One region of the Mesorhizobium sp. P3_A8 genome, then DNA from elsewhere that is predicted to be linked to it. Evidence: predicted binding sites of a transcription regulator. Region 1 holds the regulator's gene; each other region holds the start of a gene.
What was found. The regulator HrcA, encoded in region 1, represses chaperone genes, less so after heat shock. The targets are predictions, from matches to a motif close to GTTAGCACTCNCNNNNNGNGAGTGCTAAC.
Positions count from the first base shown of each region.

Region 2: the regulator HrcA is predicted to act here: its motif matches at 7,685-7,713, upstream of AC1DX4_RS24765 (co-chaperone GroES).
Region 3: the regulator HrcA is predicted to act here: its motif matches at 2,978-3,006, upstream of groES (co-chaperone GroES).

Region 1 is NZ_JBFUGI010000001.1:791,122-801,552, reverse strand. Features, by position in the region: gene AC1DX4_RS03765 (PQQ-dependent sugar dehydrogenase) at 1-413, opposite strand, end outside; gene AC1DX4_RS03760 (hypothetical protein) at 510-707, opposite strand; gene hrcA (heat-inducible transcriptional repressor HrcA) at 731-1,816, opposite strand; gene rph (ribonuclease PH) at 2,008-2,724, shown strand; gene AC1DX4_RS03745 (VOC family protein) at 2,907-3,317, shown strand; gene rdgB (RdgB/HAM1 family non-canonical purine NTP pyrophosphatase) at 3,317-3,964, shown strand; gene hemW (radical SAM family heme chaperone HemW) at 3,961-5,124, shown strand; gene AC1DX4_RS03730 (hypothetical protein) at 5,206-5,529, shown strand; gene AC1DX4_RS03725 (low molecular weight protein tyrosine phosphatase family protein) at 5,572-5,895, shown strand; gene AC1DX4_RS03720 (hypothetical protein) at 5,980-6,108, opposite strand; gene AC1DX4_RS03715 (hypothetical protein) at 6,176-6,361, opposite strand; gene rsmI (16S rRNA (cytidine(1402)-2'-O)-methyltransferase) at 6,549-7,463, shown strand; gene AC1DX4_RS03705 (YraN family protein) at 7,435-7,833, shown strand; gene AC1DX4_RS03700 (undecaprenyl-diphosphate phosphatase) at 7,901-8,707, opposite strand; gene AC1DX4_RS03695 (glutathione S-transferase family protein) at 8,867-9,559, shown strand; gene queG (tRNA epoxyqueuosine(34) reductase QueG) at 9,540-10,431, shown strand, end outside.
Region 2 is NZ_JBFUGI010000011.1:124,762-135,192, forward strand. Features, by position in the region: gene AC1DX4_RS24715 (alpha/beta hydrolase family protein) at 1-79, shown strand, start outside; gene AC1DX4_RS24720 (GAF domain-containing protein) at 303-800, opposite strand; gene AC1DX4_RS24725 (GYD domain-containing protein) at 977-1,285, opposite strand; gene AC1DX4_RS24730 (AraC family transcriptional regulator) at 1,499-2,383, opposite strand; gene AC1DX4_RS24735 (AraC family transcriptional regulator) at 2,512-3,396, opposite strand; gene AC1DX4_RS24740 (SDR family oxidoreductase) at 3,587-4,321, shown strand; gene AC1DX4_RS24745 (hypothetical protein) at 4,341-4,640, shown strand; gene AC1DX4_RS24750 (DNA-3-methyladenine glycosylase I) at 4,653-5,222, shown strand; gene AC1DX4_RS24755 (hypothetical protein) at 5,238-5,396, opposite strand; gene groL (chaperonin GroEL) at 5,546-7,174, opposite strand; gene AC1DX4_RS24765 (co-chaperone GroES) at 7,267-7,632, opposite strand; gene AC1DX4_RS24770 (hypothetical protein) at 7,880-8,134, shown strand; gene AC1DX4_RS24775 (DUF1488 family protein) at 8,131-8,397, shown strand; gene AC1DX4_RS24780 (DUF6500 family protein) at 8,398-8,622, opposite strand; gene AC1DX4_RS24785 (hypothetical protein) at 8,687-8,878, opposite strand; gene AC1DX4_RS24790 (hypothetical protein) at 8,890-9,096, opposite strand; gene AC1DX4_RS24795 (diguanylate cyclase domain-containing protein) at 9,694-10,431, opposite strand, start outside.
Region 3 is NZ_JBFUGI010000002.1:133,497-143,927, reverse strand. Features, by position in the region: gene AC1DX4_RS04750 (LysR family transcriptional regulator) at 1-238, opposite strand, end outside; gene AC1DX4_RS04745 (VOC family protein) at 364-822, shown strand; gene groL (chaperonin GroEL) at 902-2,557, opposite strand; gene groES (co-chaperone GroES) at 2,619-2,915, opposite strand; gene AC1DX4_RS04730 (class I SAM-dependent methyltransferase) at 3,144-3,944, opposite strand; gene AC1DX4_RS04725 (hypothetical protein) at 4,030-4,881, shown strand; gene AC1DX4_RS04720 (TetR/AcrR family transcriptional regulator) at 4,913-5,539, opposite strand; gene AC1DX4_RS04715 (MFS transporter) at 5,664-6,851, shown strand; gene AC1DX4_RS04710 (D-arabinono-1,4-lactone oxidase) at 6,857-8,137, shown strand; gene AC1DX4_RS04705 (alanine racemase) at 8,134-9,279, shown strand; gene AC1DX4_RS04700 (bifunctional helix-turn-helix transcriptional regulator/GNAT family N-acetyltransferase) at 9,340-10,290, shown strand; gene AC1DX4_RS04695 (GyrI-like domain-containing protein) at 10,298-10,431, opposite strand, start outside.

The sequences.
Region 1 (10,431 bases):
AGATTGCCGGCAAAGATGCCGTCTTCGGCGGGCTTGGCGCTGTCCTTGGCCAGGCGGTAGACGCGGACCTGGTTGGCCTCGCTGTCGGCGACGAACAGGTCGCCATTGGGTGCGACGCGCACGACACGCGGATTGTCGATGCCGGACGCGATCAGCTCGGCCGAGAAACCCGGCGGCAATTGCGGTTTCGCGCCTGCCGGCATGTCGGCAAGGCCGGCGCCGTTCGAGGCGGACTTGGTGACATAGGGCTTGGGCAGGTCTTCCGGCTTGATCAGGCGGCGCACGCCCGGTCTGTCGGCGCGCCAGTCGCCGAAGGCGGCCGCGCCCTTCAGCACCGGATGGTCCACCTGCTGGGCGAATGCCGTGGCTGTGAGAAAGAGGGCGGGAAGCACCAGTCCGGCCAATCGGATCATTTTGTCCTCCATCGGGTCGCGAAGGAAACCAACGGCCGGTTTGTCCCCGGGTTCCGCCTCACACGATGCGCTGGAAGCGAAAGTCCGGTTTCCGGTCTATGTCCCGGCAGCTAAAAAATCGTCGTCGAGGCGTTTTTCCAGCGCGACGAGATCGGCCGGCAGCGGCAGGCCCATGGCGCGCATTTCCTGCAGCTTTTCGCGCAGCTGTTCCTGGATCTCGTGCTGGTCCTCCGGCTGGTTGACCATCTCCTCGAGCAGCAGGCTGATCCGGGCCTTGAATTCTTCGAGCGCCATTCTTTTTCTCCTCGGTTCTCAGCTCAACGGAGCATGCGGGAAATCAGCTGCGCCGTATAATCGACCATCGGTACGATGCGGGCATAGTTGAGCCGGGTCGGGCCGATGACGCCGAGCGCGCCGACGACGCGGGCATCCTTGTCGCGATAGGGCGCGACCACCAGCGACGAACCCGACAGCGAGAACAGCTTGTTTTCCGAGCCGATGAAGATGCGCACGCCCGATCCCTCCTCGGCAAGGTCAAGCAACTGGATCAGCCCGTCCTGCGTCTCCATGTCCTCGAACAGGTGCCGCAGCAGTTCGATATCGGCCTGGGCGGTGACGTTTTCGAGCAGATTGGCGCGGCCGCGCACGATGAGCCGCGCCGGCAGGCCGCTATCGGCGCCTGCCCACACAGCCAGCCCCTTCTCGACAAGGTCCTGCGACAGCGTGTCGAGGGCGGCCCTGGTCTCTTCCTTGATACGGGCGATCTCGACCCGCGCCTCGGCCAGCGTACGGCCGCGAATGTGCGCGTTGAGGAAATTCGAGGCCTCGTGCAGTTGCGAGACGGTGATGCCGGCGGGCAGTTCGACGACGCGGTTTTCGACATCGCCATTCTGCGACACCAGCACGGCAAGCGCCTTGGTCGGCTCCAGCTGGATGAATTCGATATGCTTCAGCGCCACCTCGTTCTTGGCGGCCAGCACCAGGCCGGCGCCGCGCGACATGCCCGACAGCATCTGGCTGGCCTCGGTCAGCATGTGTTCCAGCGTCGCGCCCGAGCCGGAGGCCCGCACCTGCGCCTCAATGGTGCGGCGCTCCTCGTCGGAGAGGTCGCCAAGTTCCATGAAGGCGTCGACGAAGAAACGCAGGCCGGCCTGCGTCGGCAGCCGTCCGGCCGAAATATGCGGCGCGTAGATCAGCCCGAGATGCTCGAGGTCGCTCATCACGTTGCGGATGGTGGCCGGCGACAGCGAGGAGGGCAGGATGCGCGACAGGCTGCGCGAGCCCACGGGTTCGCCATCCCTGAGATAGGAATCGACGATGCGCCGGAAGATGTCGCGCGAGCGCATATCCAGCGATTGCAGAGCGGGCGACAGCAGACTGGGTTCGGCGACTGCTTTGGTCATGTGGCCAAAAACCTCCGGTCTCAAGATATAGACCTACGCCGGGGCCGCGCAACCCGGTGTCTGTGTCAGATCACCCGGTGTCTGTGTCAGATCATCGGGGCGGGGTCGTCAGGCCATTTTCCTTTGCGCCATGCGCCCCATGCGGCTACAAGCCGGCCAAGATTCCAAAAAGTGACAAGAAAGAAGCCTGAATGCGCCCCTCCAAACGCCAATTCGACGAAATGCGCGCCATCTCCTTCGAGCGCGGCGTCTCCAAGCATGCCGAAGGCTCGTGCCTGGTGAAGTTCGGCGATACCCATGTCCTGTGCACCGCCAGCCTCGAGGAAAAGGTCCCGGGCTGGATGCGCAATTCCGGCAAGGGCTGGGTCACCGCCGAATATGGCATGCTGCCGCGCTCTACCGGCGAGCGCATGCGCCGCGAGGCCTCCGCCGGCAAGCAGGGCGGCCGCACGCTGGAAATCCAGCGCCTCATCGGCCGCTCGCTGCGCGCCGTGGTCGATCTGCAGGCGCTGGGCGAACAGCAGATCACCGTCGATTGCGACGTCATCCAGGCCGATGGCGGCACCCGCACCGCCTCGATCACCGGCGGCTGGGTGGCGCTGTATGACTGCCTGCGCTGGATGGAAGCACGCCAGATGGCGAGCGTTGCCAAGGTGCTGAAGGACCACGTCGCGGCGATTTCCTGCGGCATCCATGACGGCCAGCCGGTCATCGACCTCGACTATCTCGAGGATTCCTCGGCCGGCACCGACGCCAATTTCGTCATGACCGGCAAGGGCGGCATCGTCGAGATCCAGGGCACCGCCGAGGGCGAGCCGTTTTCCGAGGATCAGTTCGGGGAATTGATGGGCCTCGCCAAGAAGGGCATTCAACGCCTGGTGAGTTTGCAGCAGATGGCGGTGGCGTAGTTTTCGATGCCGAGCCAAGGCACCCCCCTCTGGCCTGCCGGCCATCTCCCCCGCAAGGGGGGAGATCGGCTGTGGTCGCGGGTTTCGCCAATCACCGACATTGCAAGCCATGAGCCAGCTTTGACGCTGCCAATCTCCCCCCTTGCGGGGGAGATGGCCGGCAGGCCAGAGGGGGGCGCCTCGTGATCCCCTCCGCCATTCTTGAATCCGCTCTCTACGTCACCGATTTGCCAGCCGCTGAAGCCTTCTACACCGACATCCTCGGCCTCCCCCTCCTCGGCAAGGTCGAAGGCCGCCATCTCTTCTTTCGCTGTGGCCCCGGCGTGTTGCTCGTCTTCAACGCCGAGGCGACGAAAGTGCCGCCCGCACCTGATGCCCGGCTACCGGTGCCGCCGCATGGCACGGTCGGCGAAGGTCATCTCTGCTTTGCGGCAACCGCCGACGAAATCGCCGGCTGGAAAGCGCATCTGGCGGCGAAAAGAATCGCCATCGAAAGCGAATTCGGATGGCCGCAAGGCGGCCGTTCGATCTATATACGCGACCCCTCGGGCAATTCGATCGAGTTCGCCGAGCCGAGAATCTGGGGCCTTTGATGCATACTCTTGATGGCAGGAAGATCGTCGTTGCCAGCCACAATGCCGGCAAGCTGCGCGAATTCGCCGATTTGATGGGGCCGTTCGGCTTCGAGGCCAAATCGGCCAAGGACTATGGCCTGCCGGAGCCGGACGAAACCGGCACCACCTTCGAGGAAAACGGCTACATCAAGGCGCTGGCCGCCGCACAGGCGACCGGCCTGCCGGCGCTGTCGGACGATTCCGGCCTTTGCGTCGACGCGCTCGACGGCGCCCCCGGCGTCTACACCGCCAACTGGGCCGAAACCCCGGACGGTTCGCGCGATTTCGCCATGGCCATGCAGCGCACCGAAGTGGCCTTGCAGGAAGTCGGCGCCGCCTCGGCCGAACAGCGCAAGGGCCGCTTTGTCGCCGTCATCTGCCTCGCCTTCCCCGATGGCGAGGCTGAATATTATCGCGGCGAGGCCGAAGGCACGTTGGTCTGGCCGCCGCGTGGCGAGCTCGGCTTCGGCTACGATCCGGTGTTTTTGCCCGATGGTTTCGAAAAAACGTTTGGCGAGATGAGCGCCGAGGAAAAGCACGGCTGGAAACCCGGCCAGGCGACAGCGCTGTCGCACCGCGCCCGCGCCTTCCAGAAATTCGCCAAAGCGAGATTGGGAGAGGCATGAGCATGCTGCTCGACCGGACGCCCGGCTTCGGCGTCTACATCCATTGGCCGTTCTGCGCGGCCAAGTGCCCTTACTGCGACTTCAACAGCCATGTCCGCCACCAGCCGGTCGACCAGGAGCGCTTTGCCGCCGCCTTCGAGGCGGAACTGGCGACGATGCGCCAGCGCACCGGGCCGCGCGACGTGACCAGCATTTTCCTCGGCGGCGGCACGCCGTCGCTGATGAAGCCCGAAACCGTGGCCAGGGTGCTGGACGCCGTGGCGAAGAACTGGACGGTGCCTGACGGTATCGAGGTGACGCTGGAGGCCAACCCGTCCTCGGTCGAGGCCGAACGGTTTCGCGGCTACCGGGCGGCGGGCGTCAATCGCGTCTCGCTCGGCGTGCAGGCGCTGAACGACAAGGATTTGCGCTTCCTCGGCCGGCTGCACAATGTCGACGAAGCGCTGCACGCCATCGGCCTGGCCCGAGAGATCTTTCCGCGCCTGTCCTTCGACCTGATCTATGCCCGCCCCGGCCAGACGCCGGAAGACTGGCAGGCCGAGCTCGAACAGGCGATCAGCCATGCCGCCGACCATCTGTCGCTCTACCAGCTGACCATCGAGGAAGGCACCCCGTTCCACGCGCTGCATGCGGCGAAGAAATTCATCATCCCCGACAACGACCACGCCGCCGACCTCTATGCGCTGACGCAGGAGATCACCACGGCGCATGGCCTGCCGGCCTATGAGATTTCCAACCATGCCAGGCCGGGTGCGGAGAGCCGGCACAATCTGACCTACTGGCGCTATGGCGAATATGTCGGCGTCGGCCCCGGCGCGCATGGCCGCTTCGTCGAGCATGGCCGCCGCACGGTGACGATCGCCGAGCGGATGCCGGAAACCTGGGCCAATCTCGTCGAGGCCAAGGGCCATGGCGTCACCGGTGGTGAAATCCTGACCCGCTCGGAAGAGGCCGACGAATTCCTGCTGATGGGGCTGCGTCTGGCCGAAGGCATCGACCTCTCGCGCTACGAGGCGTTTTCCGGCCGCGGCCTGTCGAGCGCGCGGCTGTCGGTGCTGCAGGGCGAGGGGCTGGTGGCGCCGATCGGCAATGCGCGGCTGCGCGCCACGCCGGCCGGCATGATCGTGCTCGACGCCGTGGTCGCGGACCTGGCGCGCTAGGCCAAAAGGTAGTTTCTGCTCAGGCAAAGACACTGTGGGCTTGGCTGAAAACCATTACGCTGTTTCCGATGTGGGTGCGCCATGAAGTATCTGATCCATGAGACGTTGCGCACGGTGAACACGGATGATGTCTTCGAGTTTGGATTGACCGAAATTTCGAAGCCACAGGCCGACGAGGATTTTTATCAAGCCGATGCAGTAATTATCAAAAATCAGAAAATTATATCGAGACACAAGCCCTCAGGCATGACTGAGTTCGATGTAATTCGGAATTTTCTTGCTTATGTCGGCATAAATCTGAGGGCACTGCCGCGCGAGCACGCGGTGGAGTTTGAACTCTACGGGTTGACGCTTGACCAGTACATACCGCTGACCAAGTCGATACGCGAAATGTTCGATGAGTAGTGCCGAAGCCGCAAGGTCGCTGAACCAGGAAGCCACGAGCTGGTGAAAAACGTCCTCTTCGTCTGCAGTCAGAACCGTTTGCGCAGCCCGACCGCGGAGCAGGTGTTTTCCACGCGCCGGGATATCGAGGTTGCGTCGGCCGGGACAAACCATGATGCCGACACGCCGCTGACGCATGAGTTGGTGGAGTGGGCCGACATCATCTTCGTCATGGAAAAGGCGCACCGCACCAAGCTGCAGAAGAAATTCAAGACGAGCTTGAAAAAGGCCCGCGTCATCTGTCTCGACATACCGGACGATTACGAATTCATGGATTTGGAGCTGATTGAGCTTCTGAAGGCGCGTGTTTCACGGTATCTGGGCTGAACCAGACCTTCGTCATCCTCGGGTCTGCGCCGCGTCGTTTCGCTCAGGATGACGAAACGAGAGCAATCGCGGCGGGCGCTATGGTCAGGCGTCGTGCTTGAAACGGCGCTTGCCGCGATCCTTCTCGGCATGCGCCGTTCCGTTCCGGGCCGGTTTGGCGTCGGCCTTTTCGCGGCGAACGCTGTGCTGGTCGTTCATAGGATGCGGGGGCACGCCGTCTCTGGCGCTCTTTGTTTCAAGACGGGTGATGAATATATCGAAGCGATTGGGCATCGTCCGGTCAGTGCTCCGTCGTGCTGTCGGGTTCGTTGTCGGAAAGCCTGACATTCGTCGGCAAGGCGGTTGTCGCCTGCTTGGTCAGGCTGGTGTCGGTCTTGGCTGGCAGGCGCTTGTCCCTGGCGGCGGCAACGCGCTTGCGGCCGGCATAGTAAGGCTCGAAAGCATCCTGTATCTTAAGGCTGTCCATCCTGTCCTCCCGGGGAATCAGGGGCTAAATCTGCCAATGCCGGTTTCGTTCCCTACTGTGGCAAAGGAATGGCGAGTTCCTTACATCGACGACAGCTTTTGCAAGGCCGCGCCAGCCATGCCAAACAAGATTTGGCAGGCCAAACAAGATTTGGCAGGCCAAACAGGGCTGAACGGAGACTTGATCAGTGACCGATGAGACGAGCAGGCGCAGCTACGTGGTCGGGCAGACCGAAATCCTCGCCCGCCCGCTCGAGCCGGCGCTCTATCTGGTGGCGACCCCGATCGGCAATCTCGCCGACATCACGCTGCGCGCGCTGGAGACGCTGGCCGCCGCCGACATCGTCGCCTGCGAGGACACAAGGGTGTCGCGCGTGCTGCTCGACCGTTACGGCATCCGCCGCCGCACCACGGCCTATCACGAACACAATGCCGGCGAGGCCGGACCGAAGCTGATATCAGCCCTTCAGGCCGGCCAGAGCGTGGCGCTGATTTCCGATGCCGGCACACCGCTGGTGTCCGATCCCGGCTACCGGCTGGTCGGCGAGGCGATTGACCATGGCATTCGCGTCGTCCCGATCCCCGGTCCATCGGCGCCGCTTGCCGCGCTGACGGCATCCGGTCTGCCGTCGGACGCCTTCCTGTTCGCTGGCTTTTTGCCGGTCAAATCAGGCCAGCGGCTGACGCGGCTGGAAGCCCTGAAAGCCGTGCCGGCAACACTGATCTTCTTCGAATCGCCGCGCCGGTTGGCCGAGTCGCTCGGCGCCATGGTCGAAGTCCTCGGCGGTGAGCGGAAGGCCGCAATCGGCCGCGAATTGACCAAGACCTTCGAGGAAATGCGCATCGGCACGCTGCGGGCGCTGGCCGACCATTATGCGGCGGCCGACACGCCGAAAGGCGAGATCGTCGTCTGCGTCGGTCCCGCCGAGGCCAAGCCGGACGAGCCGGCCGATATTGACCGGCTGCTGTTGTCGCTCGCCGCCGAAATGCCGGCCTCCAAGGCGGCGGCGGAAGCCGCCAAGATGACCGGCGGCCAGAAGCAGGCGCTCTACCGGCGGCTGCTGGAGCTCAAGGATGCCTCAGGAGAAGGCGACGGTGGCTGAGCGGCCGAGCGCCAGCCGCCAAAAGGCCTATCGGCGCGGCCATCGCGGCGAATGGCTGGCGGCGGCAGCTTTGATGCTGAAGGGCTACCGCATCCTGGCGCGCCGCCATCGCACCCGCTTCGGCGAGATCGACCTGATCGCTCGGCGCGGCGACTTGGTGCTGTTCGTCGAGGTCAAGGCGCGTCGCACGCTGATGGAGGCGATGGAAGCGATCGGCCACGAAGCGGAGCGCCGCATCGAGGGCGCCGCCGATATCTGGCTGTCGCGCCAGGCGGATTATGGAAAGCTGTCGATGCGCTTCGACATGGTCGCGGTGCTGCCGTGGCGCTGGCCGGTGCATGTCGAGAACGCGTTTTATGGGCGGAATTAGTGGGAGAGCCGTTCCTTGCTCCGCCCGTGGATGACGAAGTCGAGGAGGTCGCGGACCACTCCTCACCTCACCCCCAGATAAACAACGCCACCAGGCCGACAATCCCCACCACCAGCCGCCACCAGCCGAACAGTGAGTAGCCGTTGCGCGAGACGTAGTCGAGCAGGTAGCGGACGACCACCAAGGCCGTGATGAAGGCTGCGACGAAGCCGACGGCGATGATCGGCAGGTCGGCGCTGCTCAGCACGTTGCGGTTCTTGAACAGGTCGAAGGCAAAGGCGCCGACCATGGTCGGGATGGCGAGGAAGAACGAAAATTCCGCCGCCGCCCGCTTGTCGACGCCCAAGAGCAGCGCGCCGACGATGGTCGAACCGGAGCGCGAGGTGCCGGGGATCAGCGACAGGCACTGGAAAAGCCCGATCTGCAGGTAAAGCCGGGTCGGGAAGCGCTCGACGTCGCGGTAGACAGGTTTCAGGTTCATGCGGTCCACCGCCAGCAGGATGACGCCGCCGATGATCAGCATGATGCAGATCAGCCGTGGCGATTCGAACAGCACGGTCTTGATGAAATCATGCGCCAGCGCGCCGATGATCGCCGCCGGCAGGAAGGCAATGAGGATGCCAATGACGAAATGCCGCGTCAGCCGGTCATGCGGCAGATCGAGCAGCATCTGCCACAGGCGGCGGAAATAGACGCTTAGAATCGCCAGGATGGCGCCGAGCTGGATCAGGATCTCGAAGGCCTTGCCGGTCGAATGGAAGCCGAGGAAATGGCCGGCGAGCAGGATATGGCCGGTCGAGGACACCGGAATGAACTCGGTCAGCCCCTCCAGCAGGCCGAGCAGCAGGGCTTCGACGATGGTCTGGCTTTCCATGGCTACCTCGGCTTTGCGCGACGGCTAACAGAACGGTTTGCTTGTCATGGCGTTGAAGTCCCCCTATAGGTCGCAACACCCTGACGGCCCGCTAACCGGGCGGCCAAGACTTACCGGTGCGCCCGGCGATTCGCCAGTGCGCTTTATCATCGCGGAACCATGCTGACGCTTTTCCATCACCCCATGTTCGCCACCTGCCGCTTCGTCCGCCTTGCCTTTGGCGAGTATGGCGAGGAGCTGGCGCTGATCGAGGAAAAGCCGTGGACGCGGCGCAAGGAGTTTTTGGCGCTGAACCCGGCCGGCACGCTGCCGATCCTGCTCGCCGAGGGCGACGTGCCGATCGTCGGCGCAACCGTCATCGCTGAATATCTCGACGAGACGCGCGGCGTCTTGAAGCGCGACAAACGGCTGTTCGCCGAAGACCCGATGCAGCGCGCCGAAATCCGCCGGCTGACCGACTGGTACCTCAACAAGGCCGAGAGCGAGGTCACAAGGCATCTGGTGCGCGAACGCGTGCTGAAGCCGGTCATGCCGGAAACGGCGGGTGGCGGTTCGCCCGATTCGGGCGCCATCCGTGCGGCACGCGCCAATATCCGCCAGCACATGAAATACACCAACTGGCTGGCCGGCACCCGCCATTGGCTGGCCGGCGGCAGGGTCACCTATGCCGACCTGGCGGCCGCCGCGACGCTGTCGGTGCTCGATTATCTCGGCGAGATCGACTGGCGCGAACACCCTGCTGCGCGCGAATGGTACACGCGGGTGAAGTCGCGGCCCTCGTTTAGGCCGCTCTTGACCGACCGCGTGCGCGGCCTGTCGCCGGTGTCGCATTATGCGGACCTCGACTTCTGACGCCGCAAAACTGCGCGCGCTGATCGACGCGGAGGCGCATCGCGCCGGCTTCGATGCCGTTGCCGTCACCTCTCCCGATGCGATCCCACTGGCGCCGGCCCGGCTGGCCGAATTCGTCGCCGACGGTTTTCACGGTTCGATGGACTGGATCGCCGAGACGATCGCGCGCCGCAGTGAACCGACGGCGCTTTGGCCTGAAGTGCGGTCAATCATCGTATTGGCGATGAACTACGGACCGGACCATGATCCGCGTGCGCTGCAAGCCAAGCGCGACCGTGGTGCGATCTCGGTCTATGCGCAGAACCGCGACTACCATGAGGTGATGAAGGGGCGGCTGAAGGAAATCGCCGGCAAGATCGTCGCGCGCGCCGGCGGCGACGTGAAGGTGTTCGTCGACACCGCACCGGTGATGGAAAAGCCGCTGGCGGAAGCCGCAGGGCTCGGCTGGCAAGGAAAACACACCAATCTGGTCAGCCGCGAACACGGCTCCTGGCTGTTTCTTGGCACCATCTTTACCACGGCCGAACTTGAGCCCGACCGCGCTGAGATCGACCATTGCGGCTCCTGCCGCGCCTGCCTCGACGCCTGCCCGACCGATGCTTTCCCGGCGCCCTACCGGCTCGATGCGCGGCGCTGTATTTCGTATCTCACCATCGAGAACAAGGGGCCGATCCCGCATGAATTCCGCGAAAAGATCGGCAACCGCATCTATGGCTGCGACGATTGTCTGGCCGCCTGCCCCTGGAACAAGTTCGCGAAGACGGCTTCCGAAGCAAAACTCGCCGCGCGCGGCGATTTGCGCGAGCCGCCGCTTGCCGAACTGCTCGAACTGGACGACGCGGCCTTCCGCATCTTCCTCTCGGGTTCACCGA
Region 2 (10,431 bases), on a different contig from region 1:
ATCGCGCGGCGAGATTCATGCGCAGCTGATTGATATGGCGACCGCCGCTTTCACGCGCGCGCTGAAGCCTGAGCAGTAGGCCTGCAAGGCAGCGCTCTACGGCGCCCCCCTCTGTCCTGCCGGACATCTCCCCCACGGGTGGGGAGATCGGCAGTCATCGCGGCCTTCGCCAATCTCCAACGTTGCAGAAAAGAGTGGGGCGCCAAAACGGCCAATCTCCCCCCAAGTGGGGGAGATGTCCGGCAGGACAGAGAGGGGCGCCGTAGAACTCGACACCGAGGCGTTATCTCAACGGCGACCGCTCAATCCTCGAACGAACTCGAGGCGGCATAGATCGCCGCCAGCGTCTCGATGCCGGCCTGGTCGGCCTTGTCGAAACGGCCGGGCAGCGGGCTGTCGAGATCGAGCACACCGAAGACACCTTCATCGTCTTCCAGAAGCACGACCAGTTCCGAGCGCGAATCGGCATCGCAGGCGATGTGGCCGGGGAAATCGTGCACGTCCTTGATCAGCATCGAAGTGCCGAGCTCGACCGCCGTCCCGCAGACGCCCTTGCCGACCGCGATGCGCACGCAGGCCGGCTTGCCCTGGAAGGGTCCCAGCACCAGTTCCTCGTCCGAGGCCAGGAAATAGAAGCCGGCCCAGTTGAGGTCGGGCACCATCTGGAAGATCAGCGCCGCGGTGTTGGCGGCGTTGGCGATCGAGTCGCCCTCGCCTTCGAGCAGCGCCTTCAATTGAGTGGCGAGGTCGCGGTAGAACGCGGCCTTGTCTGACGTGTCGATGGCCTTGGCCGCAAACATGGCTTGTCTCCGTGTTCAGAATCGCGGTTGCGTTTCAGCAAGCTCTCTGCACCAAACGACCACCGCACGATACTAGCTTGAATGCCAGTCGCCGCGAAAGTCGGAAGAAGATGCCCTGTCCGACACTCGGCAGCACGGCATCGAACCGTGCTGCCTTGATCAAGAAAGGAAGGCCATCAGCCGGCGGCTTTGTACGCGCCGGCAGCCTTGTTGGCGGCCGCGAGCACTGCCTTCATGTCGAGTTCTTCCAGTACAACCATCTCGGTCAGCGAGCCGCTCGCTCGCACCGCAAGGGACATGCCAATCCCCGCTGACTGGTCCGGCACCTCGCCATTGACAACGACGTCATAGATGCCGCGCGTGAACATCACGCTGGTCATCTTGCCGCCAACGCTTTCAAAAAGCGCCTTGACCGCAGCCTGCCTGTCCGAGCCTTGCATCAATCCTTTGGCTGCATGAGGCGCATAGTTTGCCAAGATAGTCACTTTCATGGGTATTTCCTCCAAATGTCATTGTCTCGTGCTGCTCCATAATTCGAGCGGCACGGAGTGATTTATTTTTCGGAACAATTGCAGGCGCCCTGGGACGCGTTGGCGACCAAGGGCGCGCTGCGGGCTAAATATGCGCTGAAGCTAATATAATGACAATACCGGACACACCGTCCGCTTCTCGCGATCGGAAGGGACAGCTCGCTATTGCTATTTGAGAGGCAGAAAGAGTTCAACGACCACTTCGTGCAGCGGCCCTTCCGCGACGAGGGACAGGTGTCGTTGGCAATAGACCGGAAAGTCGCGCACTTCCTCGCCGCTGGCCGGAAGCCATTCACGATAGAGGTAAAGTGCTGCCGGCTCGAGATTGTTGGTGTTGCCGGGGTAGCGCAGCACCGCGCAGCGTCCGCCGGGAATGACGCCAGCCTTCATCTGCCCGTCATTCGAATCTATCGGCTGATCGGTGCCGACGCAAATGTCCATGCTGTAGTCGGCCGCGATCGCAGGCTCCCGCTCAGAACGGAAGATGTTGAAGGTCGGGCTTGTCTCGGGCGACAGACCGTGGGCTTTGCGCCAGACGATGAACCGCTGGATGGTGTCCTGGAGCGTCGCCCGATCGCCGCGATGCTCCATAACAGCCACCGGTGTGGGCGGCACATCGCGGATCATCACGTCGTCGGGTTCGAAGATTATCTGCATGAGCGTGTTCCTTGCTTTGTCGAAAGGCCCGAAGGCCATGAGCCACGCTCCCCAGTCGGGAGATTTCCGGAACGACGAAGGCGATTGTCCGAACCGTTGCCGGAAGGCGCGGGCGAAGGCATCCGGGGCGTCGTAACCGGCATCCATCGCAATATCGGTGACGCTTTCGGCGTCGCTTCCGGCAAGCCTGTACGAAGCGCGCTTCAAGCGGGCAAGCTGGACGTAGCGGTGCACGGACACCCCGAAGGTTGACGTGAACTGCCGGTGGAAATGGTATTTCGAGAACGCCGCGACGCCGCTCAACGCTTCCAGATCCAGATCGTCATCCAGATGCTGGTCTATGTGGTCCAGCACCCGCCGCATCCGGGCATGGTAGTTTTCAAGTGCCGCCTTCAACGTCCCGTCCTCCGTGGCGACCCAGTTAGGCGCTGCCAGACATGACACGCTCGACCGATCTTGCGGTTTGACGTGGGATCAACCGGTGCTCGCCAGCGGCCTCTTGCAGGTGCCGGATGTCCGTGATCCTACCGGCTTCCCACCACATCGCGCAGCGGCGGGCGGCCGTAGAGCCGGCTGTATTCGCGGCTGAACTGCGACGGGCTCTGATAGCCGACGCTGTAGCCGGCCGAGCCGACATCCAGGCGCTCGGTCAACATCAACCGCCGCGCTTCGTAGAGGCGCAGTTGCTTCTGGTACTGCATCGGCGTCATTGCCGTCACCGCCTTGAAGTGATGATGCAGCGAGGACGCGCTCATGCCGACATGCTGTGCCAGTTCCTCGATACGCAATGGCCGCGTGAAATTCAGCCGCAGCCATGCGATCGCCTGGGCGACCCGGTTGGTCGGTGTTTCCAGCATGGCGATCTGCAGCAGTGCGGGACCGAACGGACCGGTCGCCACGCGATAAAGGATTTCCTGCTCGATCAATGGTGCCATGGCGGGAATATCCCGTGGCCGGTCCAGCAGGCGCAGCAGCCGCACGACAGCATCGAGCAAGTCAGGCGGCGCCTTGTTGACCGCCACCGCGCGCATGTCGTGCGGGGCGGCCGGCGCCATGCCGATGCGGCCGAACAGGTCCTTCAGCCGCTCCGGCTCGATCCTGAGACCAAGCCCAAGGTTCGGCACCTGCGGGCTCGCCTCCGTCACCCGCGACACGACCGGCAGGTCGAGCGACACGACCAGATAATCGCCAACGCCATAGGTATGGAGTTCCGACCCGAGTGCCAGGCTTTTGGCACCCTGCACGACCAGCGCGAAGCACGGCCATTGCGCGGTGTAGACGCTTTTGTCGGCCGAGGAACGCCGGCTGAAGAACAAGGTGTCGATCGCCGTCGCGCACTCTTCGTCCTCACCCGTGAAGCGGGCGATGATCGACGCCATCTCGCCATAAGGGCCGTGTGCAGTCGTCAAATGGCACCTGAAGTCTTCGAAATCATCATGACGTCGATCATATCCGATCCTGCAATCCCGGCCAGCGGCGACAGCGGATCTTTGCAGGATCATGCATGAATCTTGCAGGATCGCGATAACGCCCGGCGACCGCCCGTCGCATAACGCCACCATCGGGAGCTTGCCTCCCAACCAACAGGCGGAGCCTCTCATGACAAGTTCACCCGGCAAGGTCGTGCTGATCACCGGCGCCTCGAGCGGCATCGGCGCAGCCACGGCCCGCCACCTCGCGGCAAGCGGCCACAGCATCGTGCTCGGCGCCCGGCGCACCGACCGCATCACGGCGATAGCGCAAGACATCGAATTGGCCGGCGGCCAGGCATTTTCCCGAGAACTCGATGTCACCGACCTCGACAGCGTCAAGGCCTTCGTCGCCGCCGCTCATGAGCGCCATGGCCGGGTCGACGTCCTGGTCAACAATGCCGGCGTGATGCCGCTGTCGTTCATGGCGGAACTCCGCGTCGATGACTGGAACCGCATGATCGATGTCAATCTGCGTGGCGTGCTCAACGGCATCGCCGCCGTGCTGCCGGTCATGACTGAACAGAAATCCGGCCACATCGTCAACGTCGCCTCGGTCTCGGGCCACCGGGTCGACCCCACCGCCGCCGTCTACAGCGCCACCAAATTCGCCGTCAGGGCGCTGTCGGAAGGGCTGCGCCAGGAAAGCCGGGACCTGCGGGTAACGGTGGTCAGCCCTGGCCTCACCCGCACCGAGCTGTTCGACGGCATCGCCAACCCGCAGGTCGAGGCCGGCGCCCGTGCCATGCTGGATGATGCCTCCATCCCGCCCGGTGCGATTGCCGAAGCGATCGGCTTTGCCATCGGCCAGCCTGATGGCGTCGACGTCAACGAACTGGTCGTGCGCCCGACGGCGCAAGGCTGAGCACCAACGGAGAGATGACATGACCGAAGCGATCGAAGTGACGACCTTCCGGCTGAACGGCCAGATCTGCGCCGAGTTCATTGCCGCCAACGCCGATATCGACGCCTGGCTGAAACGTCAGCCGGGTTTCCTGTCGCGCCGCATCGCCGAGCGCGACGACGGCACCATTGTCGACGTGCTGATCTGGGGGTCAGCCGAGGCGGGCCGCAAGGCGGCAGGCGGCGTTATGACCGAGATGGGCCACTCGCCGGTGCACGCCATGATCGACCAGCGAACCGTGGACTGGACCGTGGCGCCGGTTCGCCACACTATCGCCTGACGGAGGATCGAGATGGACATTCACGCACATCATCGCTGCGGTTGGGCCGAAGGCGACCCGCTGATGCGCGCCTATCACGACGAGGAATGGGGCGTTCCGCAGCATGACGCCCGCATGCTGTGGGAAATGCTGATGCTGGAAGGGTTTCAGGCCGGCCTCGCCTGGATCATCGTGCTCAGGAAGCGCGACGCCTTTCGCGCCGGCTTCGCCGGTTTCGATCCAAAGAAAGTCGCGCGCTTCGGCCCGGCCGATATCGAGCGGCTGATGGCCGATCCCGGCATCGTGCGCGCCCGCGCCAAGATCGAAGCGACGATCCGCGGCGCGCAGATCTTCTGCGAGATGGCGGAGCGCGGCGAGAGTTTCGCCGACTTCTGCTGGTCCTTCACCGATGGCAAGGTGGTGGAAAACGACGGCCACGGCTTCATCGCCTCATCGCCACTCTCCGAACGGATTTCCAAGGAGATGAAACGGCGCGGCTTCAAATTCGTCGGCCCGACCATCGTCTACGCCTGGATGCAGGCCGTCGGCATCGTCAACGACCACGCCACCGGTTGTTTCAGGCGATCGCAAGTCCAGCTTTGATCCGGTGTCGGTGCCTTACATCGGGCGTTTGGGCTCGCTCTTTGGTGGCGTTGCCGTGTCGGAATCGGATTTCTTGTGCTTGTCGGCGGCAATCCTGCGGATGCGGTCGAAGCGGCTTTCCTCGGTTTTTTCGGTCGTGACGACCGTCTCTGGCTTCCGCACGAACGTGATCATGGATCCGTCTCCTGGGCTAGAGGCCTATGCGCCGGGAGAAATCCCCCGGCGGTAGTCATTTCAACTCCTGTGAAGAGCTGGCTTGGTCGGATTCAGGTCAGATCCGAAAGGTGGCTCCTGAGAAGCCACCTTCGCGGACCAGTTGAATTTTAGTAGCCGCCCATGCCGCCGCCACCGCCCGCCGGTGCCGCATCCTTAGCCGGGATGTCGGTGATCATCGCTTCGGCGGTGATCAGAAGTGCTGCGATCGAGCCGGCGTCCTGCAGTGCGGTGCGCACGACCTTTGCCGGATCGACGATACCCGCCTTGATCATGTCGACATAGGTCTCATTCTGGGCGTCAAAACCCTGATTGTGATCCTTGCTGTCGGTGAGCTTGCCGACGACGATCGAGCCTTCGACGCCGGAATTCTCGGCGATCTGGCGGATCGGCGCTTCGAGCGCGCGCAGCACGATCGAAATGCCTGCCGTCACATCGTCATTGACGCCGGTCAGGCCGGCAAGCGCCGACCTGGCACGCAGCAAAGCCACGCCGCCGCCGGGCACGATGCCTTCTTCAACCGCCGCGCGCGTTGCATTCAGCGCGTCGTCGATGCGGTCCTTCTTCTCCTTCACTTCCGACTCGGTGACGCCGCCGACGCGGATGACGGCAACGCCGCCCGACAGCTTGGCCAGCCGCTCCTGCAGCTTTTCCTTGTCGTAGTCGGAGGTGGTTTCCTCGATCTGGCCCTTGATCTGGGCGACACGCGCCTGGATCGTCGCCTTGGTGCCGGCGCCGTCGATGATCGTGGTGGTGTCCTTCTCGATCAGCACGCGCTTGGCGCGGCCGAGCATCTCGATGGTGACGTTTTCGAGCTTGATGCCGAGGTCCTCGGAAATCATCTGGCCTGCAGTCAGCACCGCGATGTCTTCCAGCATCGCCTTGCGGCGATCGCCGAAGCCCGGCGCCTTGACGGCCGCGACCTTGAGGCCGCCGCGCAGCTTGTTGACGACCAGCGTGGCAAGCGCCTCGCCTTCGACGTCTTCCGAAATGATCAGCAGCGGCCGGCCGCTCTGCACCACGGCTTCGAGGATCGGCAGCATCGCCTGCAGATTGCCGAGCTTCTTCTCGTGGATGAGCACGTAGGGCTCTTCCAGCTCAACGCGCATCTTGTCGGCATTGGTGACGAAATACGGGCTGAGATAGCCGCGGTCGAACTGCATGCCTTCGACGACATCGAGCTCGGTTTCGGCAGTCTTGGCTTCCTCGACGGTGATGACGCCGTCATTGCCGACCTTGTCCATCGCCTTGGCGATCATCTCGCCGACGGTTGCGTCGCCATTGGCGGCAATGGTGCCTACCTGGGCGATCTCGGCCGACGACTTGACCTTCTTGGCCTTCGCCTTGATTTCCGTGACGACGGCGGCAACCGCCTGGTCGATGCCGCGCTTCAAGTCCATCGGGTTCATGCCGGCGGCGACCAGCTTGGCGCCTTCGCGCAGGATCGAGGCGGCCAGCACCGTGGCTGTCGTGGTGCCGTCACCGGCGAGGTCGTTGGTCTTCGAGGCCACTTCGCGCACCATCTGCGCGCCCATGTTCTCGAACTTGTCGGCAAGCTCGATCTCCTTGGCGACGGTGACGCCGTCCTTGGTGATGCGCGGCGCGCCATAGGCCTTATCTATGATGACGTTGCGGCCCTTGGGGCCGAGCGTGACCTTCACCGCATTGGTGAGGATCTCGACGCCGCGCAGCATGCGGTCACGCGCGTCGGTGGCGAATTTGATTTCCTTGGCAGACATGATTTTTATCCAGTTCGGTTGATGAAGGCAGAGCCTCCATGATCAATCTCTGAGCCTCCTTGCGCGTCCCGAAGGACACGCGGGCGCTCTGATCAGGCAGCCTTCTTGGCGGCCACGGTCTTGGCTGCGACGGTCTTGGCGGCCACAGTCTTCTCGGTGGCTGCCTCGCTGTTGTCGATGACACCCATGATGTCGGCTTCCTTCATGATCAGAAGGTCCTCGCCGTCGATCTTGACCTCGGTGCCCGACCATTTGCCGAACAGGATCAGGTCGCCGGCCTTGACGTCGAGCGGCACAAGCGCGCCATTTTCGTCGCGTGCGCCAGGGCCAACGGCGATGACTTCGCCTTGCTGCGGCTTTTCCTTGGCATTGTCGGGAATGATGATGCCGCCCTTGGATTTGATATCGCCTTCGGCGCGCCGGATGACGACGCGGTCGTGGAGTGGCCGAAATTTCATGAAAACTTCTTTCTGGGGCCAGCATAGGCGGCCGCTTCCCCCATATAGGCGCTTTGGCACTCGATAGATAGGAGTGCCAAAAATTATTCGCGGGCTCGATGAAATATTGAAAAGTATTATTTCGGCCGGCGATTCCGTGATATCGCGAATGGCATAAATAATTCAAAAAATTGAATTTTGCCGGTCGAGTGCCTATTTATCGGACAAGTTCACTTTCACGATTTCAAACGCAAGGGAGATTTGTTCGATGGCCGATGGCAATCAGACGATCATGGAAAAAGCTGAAGCCCGCTTTGTCGACAAGCAGAAGAAGACGGCCGAGCGCAACAAGGCAACCGCCGAGTACATGTCGGAGGCAAAGGCCAGGGAGATCAAGACGGCGAAGCTCAGGATTTTGCGGCTGGCCAAGGAAGAGGCCGACCGGGTCGCCGAAGCCCTGAACCCGACGCCGAAGAAGAAGCGCGCGACCAAGAAGGCCGCCACAACGGAGGTCAAGACATGAGCCTCACCTTCCCCAACCGCAGCCGCAGCTATGACGAAGCCGGCAAGCGCATCCGTTTCGTCGGCCATGACGGCATGTTCCAGATTTCCTTCTCGGTCGCTGCCGACGCGATGACCAGGATGCAGCCGGCAACCGCAGCCAACGAGGCAGGCTACCTCGCCACATTCGACACGCAGAGCGGCGCCATCCGCGACGTGGCGTCGAAGGCTTACGACCGCACCCGCAAGAGCATGTATGTGCTGACGGCCGCCGACTTCGGCTGATTAGCCGAGCTCCATGCCCTCGATCATCGTGCGTATCTTCGCGGCCTTTTCGAAATGATCGAGGCGGTGGGTTCTGATCCACCATTCCGCTGCTTCCATCAGCAGCTCGGGGTCGTCATTCCTGTTGGCAAAAAACGCGTAGAACGACACGCCGACGGCAGGCCCTTTCTCGGAGATCTTGCGGTCGCAGACCTCCAGTATCTTTTGCCTCAGGCTCGCTCTCACGGGAATCCTCTGGTTTTGGTTCGGCGGGGTCTTGGCCCAGCCTTTGAGCCGGCAGCCGGAACGTTCAATCCTTGCGCTCCGCCCTCTCCCGGCGCCTGACGTCGCGCACATTCATCTGCACGACCATGTCCTCGGCCTCGCGCGGGCCCATCCCGACCATCACTTTTTGCCTGACCACGGCTGGCTGGCCGGTGAAGACGTCGACTATGGTCCAACTCTGGGGAAGCTCCATGCGCAGTGTGTAGCGATTGGCCATGCTGGCTTACCTCAGCCCTGCATCATGAAAAACACCGCTCCCAGGACCAGCACCGTCCAGGCGATCACCGACAATTTCAGCACCATGCCGCCATGCGCGGTCAGAACTTGCCGCAAGCGCGGCACGATGCCTGCCGAAGCGACCGGTGCCGGCACAATGGCGACGGATGCCTTGGCGCCCAGTTTCCCAAAGACCGGCAGCAGTGACGGTTCACGCACGAAAATGACCTCGAATGTCGGGGAAAGTCGGAGCGAGCATGCTCGCGCCCTTCCATAGCACTCTTTTCGCGAGCGCCCTGCATGCCAAATGCAGATAGGCGGTATTAACGTCGGCCCTGCTGCTTCATGGCCGGAACCGCACAAATCCGCTGCGACAAGCGGTCCAGCGAAGGTTCTCGACTATATGATTGTGTGGAGGCCTCGCCTCGGGATCGAACCGAGGCTTCAGAGATTTGCCGTCTCCAGCGTAGCCGCTCCGCCACGAGGCCATTGCCGTTGACCTAACGGGGAAATGCTTGCGGAAAAGTTAAGCCCGAAGGCGGTTCTGTCAACACTTTGCGAAATGCCGCTTGGCGGTGTCGTTCCATCGCTTTCCGCCAGGCTCCATGCTGCCAAACTCCGAAGGGACGAGCGGTGCCTTTGGGAGGCGAGACGTCGATCTGTGCGGGCAATGCGTGACCGGCAAGCAGCGCTCCAGCGGGTGAATCAGAACTCCAACTCACAGCCCTAACTCTTTGTTTTAAAAAAACCCCAAGGGAAAGCTTTATGTGCTTTTCCCGGGAAGCCGTCTGGGCTTTTCCTAAAGAGCTCAGGCACTCACGCCGCGGCACTCCTGCCTTTCGCACCGGCTTCCGCCTTGAAGATGCGGAACGTGTTGCGCCCTGCCGCCTTGGCGGCATAGAGCGCGGTGTCGGCCTGCGCGAACAGGTCGCAAGGCGAGCCTGCCCCGGCAAACGCGATACCGACCGAGGCGCCGAGCCTCAGCGACTGGCCGCGGATCGCGACCGGCTTGCCCATGCTCTCGATGATGTCGCGCGCCACGCCGGAGACAGCACCCCGGTCGAGATGCGACCCGAGCAGCACCGCGAACTCGTCGCCGCCGACGCGCGCCACCAGCTCCGCCTCACCGCAGCCGCCGGCAAGGCGCTCGGCCGCCGCCTTCAGGCATTCGTCGCCGACGACATGGCCGAACGTGTCGTTGACCGCCTTGAAGCCGTCAAGGTCGATCAACAGCAGCGCGCCGAGTGGGCGGCTTTCATCCACCTGCGCCAGCCGCGCCTGGAAGCGGGCGCGGTTGGCAAGCCCGGTCATGGCATCGAATTCGGCGAGATAGCGCATCCGGTCCGACAGGATCTTTTCCTCGGTGATGTCCTGTTTCATGCCGAAGATGCGCACCGGCACACCCTCCTCGCACTCGACGGTCGCGGTGATGCGGATCCAGCGGCTGTGTCCGGCGAAGGTGGTGATCTCGGCGTCGAGGCTGAAGCCGCTGCGCTCGGCGATCGCGCGGCTGCGCAAACTGTCCAGCGCCTTGCGCGACTCCGCCGGATAGCA
Region 3 (10,431 bases), on a different contig from region 1:
CGCCAATATCGCCGAAGGCCGGTGCCAGCCGCGCTTGCAGCATCGCCCCCGCATCGGTCAGAGACACGCTGCGCGTCGTGCGATTGAGCAGTCGAATGCCGACGCGTTCCTCGAGATTACTGACTGAATGGCTGATCGCCGAAGCGGTGACGCCGCGCTCCTCCCCCGCCCGGCGAAAACTGCGGTGGCGGGCCACCGCATCGAAGGCGGCAAGTTCAGAGAGGTCGGTCGTTCGCATTGATGATTTTTACTCAGGAGTATCGATAGAATTATCACTCTAATCGGTGCAATTGAATTGCGCCATCCTCTCCTCGTCGCCGCAGGCAATCGCTCCGCGGCTCGCGATCAAAAGGAGAGACTGAGATGACTGATTTCCCGATCCCCGCCAAAAACACCTCTTCGGTTTTTGCCAACATGCGCGGTCATCACGTGGCGCTGCGCGTCCCCAACTACGAGATCGCCAAGAGCTGGTATGTCGACAAGCTCGACTTTCGCGTCGTTCACGAATGGCCATTTGCCGACGAGCAGCTCGCCTATCTGGCGCCGGCCAATGACGATCATTTCATGATCGAATTGCTGGGAGGCGGTGATCCGCTGCCGATCGATGCGCCGGCATACAAGGATCTCGCCGATAGCTTGCGCTATTCCGGCTATCACCATTTCTGCATCAACGTGGCCGACATCGACGCAACGGTTGCCGAACTGCGCAAGCGCGGCGTCACCATCGTCACCGAGCCCTTCAAGCTCGACGACATCAGCCGCAAGCTGGCCTTCTTCGCCGACCCATTCGGCAATCTGATCGAACTTGCCGAGGTCGTCTGATGGCGACATGCCCATTAGAAACGAAAAAGGGCGGCATCGCTGCCGCCCTTTCCGTATCTGAGGCTGATGGAAGCGTGGGTTAGAAATCCATGCCGCCCATGCCGCCCATGCCGCCGCCGCCCATGCCGCCAGGCATGCCGCCGCCAGCCGACTCCTTCTTCGGAGCCTCCGCGATCATGGCTTCGGTGGTGACGAGCAGGCCGGCGACCGAAGCCGCGTCCTGGAGAGCCGTACGGACAACCTTGACCGGATCGACGATACCCATGGCGATCATGTCGCCATATTCGCCGGTCTGGGCGTTGTAGCCGAAGGTCGCGCCCTTGTTCTCAAGGATCTTGCCGGCAACGATCGATGCTTCCGCACCGGCGTTGGCCGCGATCTGGCGGGCCGGAGCCTGCAGCGCACGACGAACGATGTTGATGCCAGCAGCCTGGTCGGCATTGGCGCCGGTGGCCTTGATGTTGGCCGAAGCGCGCAGGAGAGCGACGCCGCCGCCTGCAACGATGCCTTCTTCCACGGCCGCGCGGGTCGCGTTGAGGGCGTCATCGACGCGGTCCTTCTTTTCCTTGACTTCGACTTCCGTCGCACCGCCGACGCGGATCACCGCAACGCCGCCCGCCAGCTTGGCGAGACGTTCCTGCAGCTTCTCCTTGTCGTAGTCCGAAGTGGTCTCTTCGATCTGCTGCTTGATCTGGGCAACGCGGCCCTGGATCTCGGCCTTCTTGCCGGCGCCGTCGACGATGGTGGTGTTCTCCTTGGAGATCGACACCTTCTTGGCGCGGCCGAGCATGTTGAGGCCGACGTTTTCGAGCTTGATGCCGAGGTCTTCCGAGATGACCTGGCCACCGGTCAGGATGGCGATGTCTTCCAGCATGGCCTTGCGGCGATCACCGAAGCCCGGAGCCTTGACGGCGGCGATCTTCAGGCCGCCACGCAGCTTGTTGACGACCAGCGTGGCCAGAGCCTCGCCCTCGACGTCTTCCGAGATGATGAGCAGCGGCTTCGAGGTCTGCACGACGGCTTCAAGAACCGGCAGCATGGCCTGGAGGTTGGAGAGCTTCTTCTCGTGCAGCAGGATGTAGACGTCCTCGAGCTCGGCAACCATCTTGTCGGCGTTGGTGACGAAGTAGGGCGAGAGGTAACCGCGGTCGAACTGCATGCCTTCGACGACTTCGAGTTCGGTCTCGGCGGTCTTGGCTTCCTCAACGGTGATGACGCCTTCGTTGCCGACCTTCTGCATCGCTTCCGCGATCATCTTGCCGACCGACTCGTCGCCATTGGCCGAGATCGTGCCGACCTGGGCAACTTCCTCGGAGGTCTTGATCTTCTTGGCAGCCTTGCCGAGAGCCGCGACGACTTCGGTGACGGCCAGATCGATGCCGCGCTTCAGGTCCATCGGGTTCATGCCGGCGGCAACGGCCTTGTGGCCTTCCTGGACGATCGACTGCGCCAGAACGGTCGCGGTCGTGGTGCCGTCGCCGGCGATGTCGTTGGTCTTCGAAGCAACTTCGCGGACCATCTGCGCGCCCATGTTCTCGAACTTGTCTTCAAGTTCGATTTCCTTGGCGACGGTGACGCCGTCCTTGGTGATGCGCGGGGCGCCGAACGACTTGTCGATGACGACGTTGCGGCCCTTGGGGCCGAGCGTGACCTTCACCGCGTCGGCGAGGATGTTGACGCCGCGCAGCATGCGCTCGCGGGCATCACGGGAGAATTTTACGTCTTTAGCAGCCATTTTTTAGCTCCTGGCAGGGGCTTGGGGTAAGCCCGAATTCAGTTGACGGTGAGGCCGATAATCAGCCGATGATGCCCATGATGTCGGATTCCTTCATGATCAGAAGGTCTTCGCCATTGAGCTTGACTTCGGTGCCCGACCACTTGCCGAACAGGATGCGGTCGCCAGCCTTGACGTCCAGCGGGACCAGCTTGCCAGCTTCGTCACGAGCGCCGGAGCCGACAGCGATGATCTCGCCTTCCTGCGGCTTTTCCTTTGCCGTATCCGGGATGATGATCCCGCCGGCGGTCTTGGATTCGGATTCGACCCGGCGAACGACCACGCGGTCATGAAGCGGGCGGAACTTCGACTTTGCCATTTTTTCTTCCTCGATGAGAACGGTGAGAAACAGTTCCTCTATCCGGCGAAGCCGGACATGTGGTTAGCACTCACCAAGGGCGAGTGCTAACGTGGCGCTGAAATAGGCCGCCGACCTCGCAGAGTCAAGGCGCGCGGGGAGGCGCAATGGCGGGAAATTTTTCTCGTGCAGCCGCGCGATTGCGCAAAATAAGGCTTGCCGCCCGAACGCTGCCCGATCTCCCGAGTTTCAAAGTCGAGGAGCAGGCGATCCAAGAACCAGAAGCGGGCACCGTTCGGCCAGCGGATAGGAGCCGCTCGGCACGATGCGTACGTCGCCGAACCAGCTGTTCGCCTCGTCGATCAGCATGGCCAGCGTCGCGAAGCTGTAGCTTATGTCTGAGCCGGCATAAACATCGACCGTGTTGATCGACGTCATGCTCCATCCCGTCCGTGTGGCAAGAATTTCCCGGTCGGGGAACAGGATGTCGAACGTGTCGCGGATCGTTCGCACCTTGATTGCGAAATCGCAGTCGTCGCTCGTGCACGCCATCGCGATGCGCCATTTGAGCGCGTGGAAATTCTCGACCCCGCCGGCCAAGACCAGCGCCTCGATGCCGCGCAGGTCCTCCGCCGCTTCCGGCTGTGCAAAAACGCGGATCGCCGCACGCCTGCCGGGCTTCAGCACCCTTGCGATTTCGGCAAACAGCGCATGGCGGGCGGCTCTGGAATCGACCGCCGACAGGCAGCCGTCGCCGATGACGGCGTCGAAGCTTGCCCGCTCCACGGGGAGGCTGAGCCAATTTCCCGCCATCGCCCTTCGCGAGGCGTTGTCGCCGGCCCAAACCCCGGAAATCATGGTTGCCGATTGATCGATCGCCAACATCGACCTGCCCAGGACTGCCAGTTCGGGGGTCACGCCGAGCAGAAGGACATCGGCATTTCCGAGATCAAGTTCGCGATCGAATATGCCGACGGTTTCCGCGGTTGGCCGCAGCGGAGCGTCCAGCAGCTTCCAGTGCCGATGATAGTTATCCCAATGATTTGTCATTCAAACCCGTTGGAGCCAGGAAAGTCTGGCATCGATCGATTAGAGCCGCTTAATAGAAGCGGGCATTGAAGCCAAGGGGAAAGCCGTGTCGCGCATAGTCGTCATAACGCATGAGCACGACCGGTTTCTGGGTAAGCGCAACCTCCTGTTGCGCAGGGGCAGCCCCTATCTGCTTTTCGATGTTCTGGAGCACCTGAAAAGGCGTGGCCATTCGGTCCGGATTCAGCAGGGCCCGTCAAAGACACAAGACGCCGATATCGCGGTTCTGCATGTCGATGCGACGCTGACACCGGCGGATCATGTCGCCTATGCCAAGCGGTTTCCGTTCTGCCTCAATGTCGGTGCGTCCGATATCTCCAAAAGGCGGATCAGCGGGGCTCTGATATCAGAAGACGACAGCTGGCATGGCCCGGTCATCGTCAAGAGCAACCTCAACAATCAGGGTATTCCGGAGACACTCCTCAACCGGCGATCGAAACGCGCGGGCAAGCCGCCGCCTTTTCCGCATCTGCCAACCCTGCAGCGCTATGAGGTCTATGGATCTCTCGGCGAGGTTCCAGACAGCGTCTTCGAGAACGATGACCTGGTGGTGGAAAAATTCATTCCGGAACGAGAACCCGACGGCTTTGCGGCGCGTTTCTGGGTGTTTTGCGGCGAGCGCGAGCGCTGCACCCGCTACGTCTCGCCGAACAGACTGGTCAAGGCATCGGAAACGATTCGGCGTGAGCCCGTCCCGGTTCCCGACGAAATGCGCGAGCGGCGGCGCGAACTCGGCTTCGACTACGGGAAATTCGATTTCGTCATGCATGAGGGCAGGGCCATCCTCCTCGATGCCAACAACACTCCCGGCCGTCCCCAGAACCTCGTGAAAATGTTCGCGGCTGGCGCTGCCGATCTGGCTGACGGCTTCGAAGGCCTCATCCGCCAGGCGAGATAGGCCACGACGGGCTGATCGTCATGGCGCCGGTCTAGAGAAACAGCCGCAATTGGGTGTGGATGATCGACCGGTAATCCTCAATGGTCCGGCAGCTTTCCGCTCCGCCCTCCGCAAGCGCCAGACGCACCACGCCACCGGCGAGCTGGAAGATCAGCAACACGATGCGTTCGAACTGCTCGTGCTTCTGCGGCTCAAGCAAAGCGATGACATGGTCGCAGAACATCCTGGCCTGATATCGAGTTTCGGCGATGTCGAGATTCTTGAGCGCCTTGTCGGCCTGGATGGCGTTCTGCAGGTCCTGGATGGCGGGATCGCCGGCCACGCGGCTGTGATAGTCGTCAAGCAATCGGTCGGCGGCGGCGATGACGTCCTTGGCTTCGCGGACATCGGCAATGATCGCTGTCAATCGCGCGCGGCTGACCTCCGAGAACCGCTCATAGAGCATCGCCAGGATCGCCGACTTGTTGGGGAAGTAATGATAGACGGTGGCGATCGGGCCGCCCGCCAGCATGCCGACCTCCTTCATGGTGACGGCATCGATGCCCTTTTCGCCGATCAGCCGCATGGTCGTCGACAGGATGGCGTCGATACGCTCACGGCTGCGCTCCTGCTTGGGCTTGCGCCTCGGTTCGGTCGCTGTTCGCGTTGCTTGCGTCATGCACCGGTCTTTCGCACGAATTGCCAAATTCTGGTTGACAAAAAAAATGATCAAGTATCAGTTTCTGAAATGCTGACAGATTGTCAGCTTTTTTGCCGTGCGGCAAGGACGTTGGGAGGCGCCTTTGACTTCGACAAGTACCGGCCATGCGGGCGATGGCGACTGGCTGGTCGGCAATCCGACCAGTGGGCAGCTTGCCTCCGCCTTGTGGATCGGCTCGGTCGGCCTGCTCATTCTCGGCCTGCAGCCCGTGCTGCTCGGCGCCCTCTACACCGAAGGTCATGTCAGCGGCGATGAGCTGGCGCTGGTCGCCACCGCCGAGATGATCGCCATTGCGATTGGCTCGGCGATCGTTGCGATGCTGCTGTCGGCCCACAACATGCGCTGGAAAAGTGCGGTCCTCCTGCTCCTGCTGGCGCTCGCGAATGTCTGCACGGCCTATGCCGCCGGCGCCAATACGCTGATGGCGGCGCGCGCGCTGGCCGGCCTTGCCGAAGGCGGCCTTGTCGCGGTCGCCACGGAACTGATTGCCCGTTCGCGGCGGGCCGAACGCATCGGCGGCTTTTTCGTCACTATGCAGACGCTGGCGCAATGCGCTCTGGCGCTGCTGCTGGCGCTCTATGTCATCCCGGCCGCCGGATCGGCTGGCGGCTTCCTCGTTCTCGCGGTCGTCTGCGTCCTGTCGCTCGTGGTCGCCTTCATTGTCCCCGCTGATTACGCCGATCTGCCGAAGGACGAGAATTTGGCCAATGTGCTGACGGTTCCGTCGATCACCGCGCTGCTGTGCGTCTTCTGCTACTTCATGTTCTTCGGCTCGGTCTGGGCATTTCTGGAGCCGCTTGGCGCTCAGTTCGGCATCGATGGCCGCACCGTCGGCCTGATCGTTTCGGCCAGCCTCGCAGTGCAGGTCCTGGGCGCGATGACGGCGACCGTGTTCGAGGCGCGTATCGATTATCGCATTGCCATTGTGGTGATCGGTGTGGTGGCGCTTTTGTGTTCGCTGGTTCTCGCCAGCGGACCTGGCCTCACCACATTCTGGGTCGCTGCCCTGGTCATGGGTTTTATCCTCCTGTTCATCGTGCCCTACCAGATCAGGCTGGCGATCACCGCCGACGAGACACGTACGGCCGTGCTGCTGGTGCCGGCCGCGCAACTCTTTGGTCTGGCGATGGGGCCTGTCGCAGCGTCCCTGCTCATCGACGGCAAGGATTTTCGCCCGGTTCCGGAATTCGCCGCTGCCAGTGCCCTGGCCAGCGTGGCGCTCCTCGTCGTATTTGTCTTCGTGGCGCGGCGTCGCCGGGTTGTTGCGTGAGCGCCATGTCGAACATCTGGAGCAACTGGTCGGGCTTTGTCACTGCCGAACCTCGGCTGATCGCCAGTCCCGTCGATGCCGGCGAACTCGGCGATCTCATTCGCACCGCGCCCGGCCCGGTACGCGTCGTCGGCGCCGGTCATTCTTTTACGCCGCTGGTCAAGTCGCAGGGCACGATCCTGTCTCTGGAAAAGCTGGAGGGGCTGGTCTCGCATGACGCTGAAAAGCATCAGGCGCGCGTGCGGGCAGGGACGCGGCTCGGTTCGCTCATGCACATCCTGCAGGATATCGGCCAGGGCCTACCCAATATGGGCGATATCGACCGGCAGGCGATTGGCGGCGCGCTGGGAACCGCCACCCATGGCTCGGGATCGACGCTCGGCGCCTATCATACGCAATTGGAGACGGTGCAGATCGTCGATGGTCTTGGCAAGGTCCGCGAATTCACCAGGGCAGGGGATCAGGACACGATACACGCCATCGGCGTTGCGCTCGGTGCCTTCGGCGTCTTGAGCGAAGTGACGCTGAACAACATCGCGACCTACCGGCTGCGCCGCCGCAAATGGGTGCTGCCGATCGCCGACATGCTGCGCGACTTCGAAAAGATGATGACCGCGCACCGCTCGGCCGAATTCTACTACATTCCGTTCTCGGGCTATGCGCAGTTCATCGCCAGCGACTTCAGCACCGAGGCGACCACCACGCGCCCGACCGAGGATGATGAAGGCTCCTTGCTCACGCTGCGTCGGCTGCGCACCGGGCTTGCCTGGCTGCCGTCGCTGCGCCGGCGGCTGATCCTGGGCGCTGTCGCGAAAGTGCCCTCCGAGGATTATGTGCAGGATTGGCTCAACGTCTATGCCAGCGACCGCCAGACCAAATTCAACGAGATGGAATATCACCTTCCATTCGAGGAAGGGCCAACGGCGCTGGCCGAAATCATCGAGCTGACCGAAAAGCGCTTTCCCGAAGTCTATTTCCCGATGGAGGTGCGCAGCGTCGCGGCCGATCAGTTCTGGCTCTCGCCCTTCTACAACAGGCCTACCTGTTCGATCGCCATCCACCATGATGCGGCGAGCGATCCGCTGCCGTTCATGCAGGCGGCCGAGCCGATCTTCCGCAGATATGGCGGCCGGCCGCATTGGGGCAAGATGCACAGCCTGAAGGCGGCGGACTTCAAGAAGCTATACCCGCGCTGGGACGATGCCATGGCGGTGCGCCGCGACATCGATCCGCAAAACCGCTTCGTCTCGCCCTATATGGCTGGGCTGTTCGGCATCGAACAATGAAGGCTTATTTCGCCTCGCTTTCGGGTGCATTGAAGCAAGCCGGCATCTTCCAGCCCTGCCTGCTGCTCGACCTCGATCGGCTGGATGGCAACATTGCCCAGGTGAAGGAGAGGGTGGACCCCAGTCTTGCCGTGCGGCTGGTTGACAAGTCGCTCGCTTGCCTGCCGCTGCTTTCGCATATCGGCAAGACGCTCGGAACCGATCGCTTCATGACTTTCCATCCACCGATCAGCGCGGCGGTGCTGAAGGCGTTTCCGGATGCGGATCTGTTGTACGGCAAGCCGATGCCGGTCGAGGCGGCAAGGGCGGCGCTGGTGAAGGGTGACGCCGACTGGTCGCGTGTCTGCTGGCTGATCGATACGCAGCAGAGGCTGGCGGAATATGGCGCTCTCGCTGCCGAACTCGGCATCGACCTGCGCATCGCCTTGGAAATCGATGTCGGTCTGCATCGCGGCGGGTTCGCTGAACCGGAGGCTTTGTCGCAGGCGTTGAAGATGCTGCCGGCGCACAAAGGGCTGCGCTGCGAAGGCGTCATGGCCTATGAGGCGCATGCGCCGCATATTCCCGGCCTGTTCGGCGGGGCGGCCCAGGCGTTGGCGCAAGCCTCGGAACGGGCCGCCGCTTTCATTGCGCGCCTCGGCACCGACCAGCGAAGGATTCTCAACATCGGTGGCAGCAAGACTGCGCTGCTTCATCACGGTGGCGCTGCCAATGAAGTGTCGATGGGTTCGGCCTTCGTGCTGCCCAGCGATTTCGACACAGCTGGTCTCGAAGGTTTCCAGCCGGCAGCCTTTATCGCGACGCCGATCCTGAAGGTGGTCGAGCCGATGCTGCCGGGACCGCCGGCCGTTTCCCGCCTGCTGCAGGCGCTCGGCCGGTTTCCTCGCAAGGGCTGCTATCTCTATGGCGGCAAATGGATGGCCGAGCCGGTCTTTCCCGATGGCATGAAGACGAACGGCCTGCTCGGCCTGTCTTCCAACCAGCAATTCATGGGCCTGCCCGCCGACAGCGCCGCCAAGCCCGGCGATTATGCGTTCCTGCGACCGACGCAAAGCGAGGCCGTGCTGCAGCAATTCGGGCCGATTGCGGTGTTTTCCGGCGGCAGGCTCGTCGATCGCTGGCCGGTGTTGCCGATGATGTGATCCTTCAGGTAGTTGACTCAGTCAACTAAATGGTCAATTCTGTGCGAACAGGAGATGCCCATGACGATCCACCATCAGCCCAGCAACAATGCGCCCAACAAGCAGCTGATCGATGCGGTCAGGGCGTTCAACCGCTTCTACACCCGCCAGATCGGGCTGCTTGACGAAGGGCTGCTGAAAAGCGCCTTCTCCCTGACCGAGGCGCGCGTGCTCTACGAACTGGCGAACCGTGACGGTCTGACCGCGACCGACCTTGGACGCGATCTCGGTCTCGATGCCGGTTATGTCAGCCGTCTGCTGAAGAAGTTCGAACGCCTTCACCTGATCTCGAGGTCGACGCTGGTTTCGGACGCCCGGCAATCGTCGATTGCGCTGACGCCGGCGGGCAGGAATGCCTTTGCGCCGTTGAACCAGGATTCGCACGACCAGGTCGCGACGCTGCTCGACCGGCTGCCCGCATCGGAACAGGACCGGCTGGTGAAATCCATGCGCACGGTCCAGGCTCTGCTCGACGAAAGCGCCGAGCCAAGAATCCCCTATCTGTTGCGGCCGCTGCAGGTCGGCGACATCGGCTGGATCACCCGCCGGCAAGGCATGCTCTACGCGCAGGACTATGGCTGGGACGAAACCTATGAGGCGCTGGTCGCCGAAATCCTCGCGGCCTTCGTCAAATCCTTCGATCCGAAATGGGAGCGCAGCTGGATCGCCGAGCGCGATGGCGAGGTCGTCGGCTCGGTCTTCGTCGTGCGCAAGTCGGATCAGGTGGCGAAGCTGCGCCTGCTCTATGTCGAACCTTCGGCGCGCGGCCTCGGCATCGGCAAGCGGCTGGTCGAGGAATGCATCGGCTTTGCCCGCGCCAAGGGTTACAAGACGCTGACCTTGTGGACCAACGACATCCTGGCCGCCGCCCGGCACATCTACCAGGCCGCCGGCTTCAAACTGATCGAGGAGGAGCCGCACCATTCCTTCGGCAGGGATCTGGTTGGCCAGAACTGGGACTTGGAATTGTGACCTCCCGCTAAGCCTTCACCGGTATCCAGATCTCCAGCCCGCCATTGCCGCTGTGCGGATCGAACTCCGGGCCATAGCGTTCGAATTCCGGTGCGTCCGCTATTTCGTGCCCGGAGGCCGGCAGCCATTTGTTCCAGATCG